DNA from 2 places in the Peribacillus sp. NPDC101480 genome. Region 1 is predicted to be linked to the other one. Evidence: predicted binding sites of a transcription regulator. Region 1 holds the regulator's gene; the other holds the start of a gene.
What was found. The regulator LexA, encoded in region 1, represses DNA repair genes until DNA is damaged. The targets are predictions, from matches to a motif close to CGAACATATGTTCG.
Positions count from the first base shown of each region.

Region 2: recA (recombinase RecA) is a predicted target of LexA. The motif match lies at 1,795-1,808, and genes of this name have one in related genera.

Region 1 is NZ_JBNNSB010000002.1:576,758-579,941, forward strand. Features, by position in the region: gene ACQKMF_RS10280 (DUF896 domain-containing protein) at 1-127, opposite strand, end outside; gene ACQKMF_RS10285 (YneB family resolvase-like protein) at 193-849, opposite strand; gene yneA (cell division suppressor protein YneA) at 869-1,180, opposite strand; gene lexA (transcriptional repressor LexA) at 1,336-1,959, shown strand; gene ACQKMF_RS10300 (glucosaminidase domain-containing protein) at 2,165-2,779, opposite strand; gene ACQKMF_RS10305 (hypothetical protein) at 3,144-3,184, shown strand, end outside.
Region 2 is NZ_JBNNSB010000004.1:552,238-555,421, reverse strand. Features, by position in the region: gene rny (ribonuclease Y) at 1-260, opposite strand, end outside; gene recA (recombinase RecA) at 603-1,649, opposite strand; gene ACQKMF_RS17010 (competence/damage-inducible protein A) at 1,999-3,184, opposite strand, start outside.

The sequences.
Region 1 (3,184 bases):
TTCTGAATGTTTCCAAATACTCACTTCTCAATTGGGTTTGCTCTTTCGCCTCAACTTCCGTCAAACCTTCAGCCTTTGCCTTTTTAGAAAGTTCATTAATACGGGCTATTTTTTCTTTTGATAACATAATTTCGCTCCTTCATAATCTCCGGATATTGTCATGGTATTAAAAAAAAAGCGAAATTACAAGTTCTAAGATTTACTTTCATTTGTATTCAGTTGATGTTCGAGAAAACGCCTGTTCACAGTAGCCTTTGAAACATTGTATCCAAATCCCCTTAAAGTGGCTGCGATTTCTGCGAATGTCAATCCATTGGCCCGAAGTTTAATAATTTCTTCAATAGGGATTTCCATACGGTCCCTTCCAGTGGAATTCCTTTGATTCTGAAGGTTTTTTTGAGGACGGTATCCTTTTTCAACGGCTCTTATCATCCCGCGCTTTATTTTAAGATTATGTAGTTTCCTTTGGTATTCTTCTACAATACCGACTATCTGGATGACCATGGCATCCGAATCCGATAACTCAAGCTCCCCGTCATGTGAGAGTGTATAAATTTTAACATTTTCTTTAAGGATGACATGGAAAAGGGCTATTTTGGCATTCCCTCTTCCCAGCCTTGTTTCATCCTGGATTAATAGTACTTCAGCTTCTTTAGTTTTAAATAGTTCGAGCATGTCAAAAATGCCATCCCGATTCAACTCATAACCACTTGCCTGCTCTTTTATTATGGATATAACTTCAACATCCATCTTTTCTGCCAATTTGACTAACTCATCTTCCTGCCTTGCCAATGATGTTTCCTGTGACTCTTTTTCTGTGCTGACCCTACAATAGATTACCGCCTTCATAATACCCTACCTTCACTGCTTACTGCTCACTGGCCAAATTCTGGACAAGTTCTTCCCCTTTAACCGGTATGACGATGACTTGACCAGGTTTAATTGTATCCGCCCTGACACCATTATGCTCTTCTATCCAACCAATGAATTCTTTTTTTGTCAAATTTGCTTCTTCATATTCTTCAGCGATTCCCCATAGGGTATCACCTTCACTTACTTCTATAGAAAGGAAATCCTTTTTTGGATCATTGTTCAATGTACAAGAGAATAAAATTGAAAAGATGAATACTGATCCCGCTAATAGAATCGTATAAATATAATTTTTGTATAAATTTTTCATAAATATCCCTCCAAAGCGAATGTTCGTTCGTATGTTATGGTCAAATTATAATACGAACGCTTGTTTCAGTCAACAACAAAATTCGAACTTATGTTTGTATAGAATTGGGGGCCATGCTATAATGTAGCAAAGAACATTGGGGAAGAGGTGCACATATGACTAAACTATCAAAAAGGCAGCAAGATATTCTTGATTTCATTAAAGAAGAGGTCCGCCAAAAAGGGTATCCACCTTCCGTACGGGAGATTGGTGAAGCAGTGGGACTTGCTTCAAGTTCAACAGTACACGGGCATTTATCACGCCTGGAAAGCAAAGGCCTGATTAGACGTGACCCAACCAAGCCAAGGGCCATTGAAATAATGAATTTGGAGGAAGCGAACAATATTCCAAAAGTCAATGTCGTGAACGTGCCGTTACTTGGAAAAGTAACAGCGGGAATGCCGATAACGGCCATTGAGAACATAGAAGAATACTTTCCGCTTCCCGAAAGCATGGTTCCACATGATGACCATGTATTCATGCTGGAAATCATGGGTGAAAGTATGATCGAAGCAGGAATTCATGATGGGGATTATGTCATCGTGAAACAACAAAGCAATGCCAATAATGGAGATATCGTCGTGGCCATGACGGAAGATGATGAAGCCACTGTAAAACGATTCTTTAAGGAACCGGATTACATAAGGCTTCAGCCTGAGAACTCGAATATGGAACCAATTATTTTACGAGATGTTTCGATACTTGGAAAAGTAATAGGCTTATATAGACAAATACACTAAAAGCGCTAACCGCGCTTTTTTTGTTTGTTTAATCTATGTCCCGAATTCTCTCAATATGCATATGGAATTTTAATAGAATCAAGTTTTCATGGGTATTTAAACGTCCTTAATTACGAACGGAAGTATACGATCGCCTAATATGTACTTTGGTAACAATCTGATTACAATAAAAAAGAGAGCTTTAACTACCGCTCCCAGTTAAAATTCACTTCACTCGTAATCTTTGGTTCACTTTAATTAGGTTAAGATCTACCAAGCCGTTCCACTGTTGAATCTGCACTTGTGTAGAACCGTATGCTTTTGCAAGCGCAGAGACGGTATCCCCTTTTTGGACAATATGATAAACCTCTTCTATACTTGCATCATATTTTGTTAAATCGCTTGTTTCGATAAGGTTCACCAGTTTTTCAATATAGTTGGGATCCGAGGCGTACCCAGCATCGAAAATTGCTTTGAGTGCTTTTCTGTAATCTTTTTCTCCAATGACAGCCGTATAAAGACTTCTATTCCATGAAGTCCCCTTTACATATAAATTGGCAAGATCTCTAAGACTTTCTTCCCAAGATGGGTATTTTCTGAATTTGTTCCATACTTGAACGGGTACGCCATTGACATATTCCATTGTCTGAATGATGACTGACTCACCCTTGAAGTCACCTTTTGTACCGAATATATTTTTTCCTTTGCTTGCTAATAAACTTGTCCCATATCCACTCTCCAAACAAGCTTGTGCAATGACAACAGAAGGTAATATTTTAAATTCCTGTTGAATTTTCTGGGCATAGGGAGCAATTTCCTTAATAAATGTTTCCTTGCTCATTAGAACCTCCCATCAATGGTTTTACTTTATTTTTCACTGTTCATCTTCATTCTTATCGTATTCTCATCTATGAAAAAGGTTACAGCAAGTCCCATACAAAAGGTTCTGATGTTTGGCTAATTGTTTTTATTATAGATTTCTTACCTAGAGTGGCCTGCTTCGAGTATTATTTATCCATTTCCCTACCAAACAGGAAAAGCCGTCAATCCATTTAATTAAATGGATTGACGGCTTTTCCTATTGAACACTGAAAATCTTCAAAACTTGTTCGTTAATTTTAAATTTGTAATTATTTATTTTTGTATAAAACCTTGATGAAAAACAAAAACTATTTTTAAAAACTTCATTTCAAGGTGGTGAAATCATGGACTACCCAACCGTCCATACAAACTTCTGGGATGCAGT
Region 2 (3,184 bases), on a different contig from region 1:
TCTTGTTTTTGTAATTCGTTCCTTCTTTCACGGGCTTCCCGATCCGAATCGGCACGAACTTTATGAATTTCATCTTTTGCTTCCAACAAGGCTTCTTTCTTAAGTGCTTCCGCTTCACGTTTTGCATCCTCAAGGATGTGTTCAGCAGAGCCCTTTGCCCCTGCTATTTTACTCTCAAATTTTGATTTGTGAATAAAATAACCAACAACTGCACCGACGATTAGGCCAAGCAAAGTGAAGATGATTGTCATGGGTTCCATCGTTTCACCTCCCCTTGCTATGAACTTTTTACATAAAATGTTGAACTGTCGGCAAGTACATTGCACATAAATTCAATATACAGCACTTAATTTTCAAAATTTTAGTTTGAAAAATTGTAAAATATACATATTAATTGTATAGTTGAGAATTTTTATTGTCAAGCGTTTGTCCCTTATGTATCAATGATTATTCAAGTTTTCTCAATATCAACCATCATAATGTACAGCATTCTTTATGGAAAAGTTATTTCAATGCCATTTATTCAGCTGAAAATTTCACACTTTTCTCAAAATATATAGAAAAAGCCTAAGCGAACAAGCTTAGGCCTTTTCCAAATACCATTAATCAAGCAATTCAAAATGCTCTTCTGGTTCATTTTCTTCTGGCGGTAATTCATGCTCTCCATCGAGATTATAGTGATCTCTGATTTTCTGAGAAATTTCCTGAGCGATATCCTGATTTTCTTTCAAGAACAGCTTCGCATTTTCGCGGCCTTGTCCGACACGCTCTTCATTGTATGAATACCACGAGCCGCTTTTAAGGACGATATCAAGATCTGCACCCATATCGATGATTTCACCTTCCTGGGAAATCCCTTGACCATACATGATGTCAACTTCTGCTTGACGGAATGGTGGAGCAACCTTGTTTTTTACAACTTTGATTTTCGTTTTATTACCGACGATTTCATTACCCTGTTTTAATTGTTCCGCACGGCGCACTTCCAGACGAACAGTTGAATAGAACTTCAATGCCCGGCCTCCTGGAGTCGTTTCTGGATTCCCAAACATAACACCGATTTTTTCACGGACTTGGTTAATGAAAATGGCAATGGTATTTGATTTATTAATGGCACCAGACAGTTTTCTAAGCGCCTGGGACATCATCCGCGCTTGAAGACCCATATGGGAATCTCCCATTTCGCCTTCGATTTCAGCTTTAGGAACAAGTGCTGCCACCGAATCAATGACAATGATATCTACAGCTCCACTTCGAACTAATGCTTCAGCGATCTCCAAGGCCTGTTCACCCGTATCAGGCTGTGAAAGCAGTAAATCATCTATATTCACACCAAGTTTTTCTGAATATGCTGGATCTAAAGCATGCTCTGCATCAATGAATGCAGCCGTGCCGCCAGTCTTTTGTACTTCTGCAATAGCATGTAATGCAACAGTCGTTTTACCGGAGCTTTCAGGTCCATATATCTCAATGACCCGGCCTCTTGGATATCCGCCCACTCCCAATGCTACGTCCAATGCTAAAGAACCGCTTGAAATCGTTGAAATCCTACGATCAGACTGTTCCCCAAGTTTCATAATAGAACCTTTACCAAATTGTTTTTCAATTTGTTTTAATGCCATATCTAAAGCCGCTTGACGATCACTCACTCAATTTCCTCCTCTATATTCAAATAATCGGCTGTCCGATTAAAGGTGTACTTACGTTAGCAATTATTCGAGATCAAGGTTTGCATCCTGTCTCAAAACCTATCTTTACTATATACTCTTTTTACAATTTTGCCAAGCAAAAAGTCGAACATTCATTCGTTTTTTTCTTTCGGGGTATTCTCTGTAAAAAAGCGTTTTATCTTAAGGAAATCTCCATTTCCTTTCACTTTCTCCGTAAAAAAACCATTTTCATTGAATTAACTTTTTTCTTTTTTTCCCTATTTTTCAAGAAACAAACTTGCTAAAACCAAATAAAAAGCAGAGCTGTAAATAGCTCTGCTTTTAGCGCTTATAAATCCCTTAATAGGTAATGACAGCCGTACTTCACACTCCGAATCCGGTTTTGCGCCCTGCTTCCGGAAAGATTCAACTCCTTGAAATGAGTGTTTCCATCCCGATAGGAAATGCCAATGAATACTGTGCCTACAGGCTTGCCTTCTTGTTCATCCGGACCTGCAACACCCGTAAAGCTTATGCCTACATCCGCATCGAGCTTGCTCCGGACATTAGAGGCCATTTCCATTGCACACTCACCGCTGACCACCCCATGCTTAGATATGGTATCATCGCTGACGCCAAGGACGTTCGACTTCGCATCATTCGTATAGCAGACAATTCCGCCTTTGAAGACTTTACCGGCGCCAGGTATGGTTGTCAGCTGTTCTTGGAACATCCCACCGGTCAAGCTTTCAGCTGCCGCAATTGAAAGCTTGCGGACCGTTAATTCTTTTACAAGTTCCTTTATTAGTGAAGTATTATCACTTCCATAGTGGAACTTACCGACCCTGCTAAGAATTTCTTTTTCCGCTTCTAAAATAAGCTCTTCGCATTTTTCTTTAGAAGAGTCTTTAGCGGTGATCCTTAACGTCACTTCCCCTTCGGCTGCCAGCGGAGCAATTGTCGGATTCGTTTGATTGACAAGAAGATCTTCAATCACCGTTTCCAGTTCGGCTTCACCTATACCGTAGAACCGAAGAACCTTGGAATCGATCCGTTCATGCTTTTCCAGTTTATTCATGATCTTTTCATAACCATAACTTAAAAACATCGGCTCCATTTCACTTGGCGGACCAGGGAGAAGCATATATGTAATCCCAGATTTGGACAAGACCATTCCCGGTGCCATGCCATGATCGTTTGCCAACACTTCACTGCCTTCTAAGACAAGGGCCTGTTTTTTGTTGTTTTCCGTCATCGGCCGTTCCCGTTTTTGGAAGTAAGCTTCAATGGAATGCAAAGCTTCATCATTAAAAACGAGCTTTTTCCCTATATGGCGAGCAATCGTTTCTTTCGTTAAATCATCTTTGGTAGGACCGAGTCCACCGGTAAAGACAATCAAGTTCGCCCTAGATTCAGCGATTTCTATAGCCTGTTGTAAACGGCGATCGTTATCCCCGACCACAGTATGGTAAAAAACGTTGATCCCCATTTCCGCAAACTGCTGCGATAAGAACCTTCCATTAGTGTTATTGATT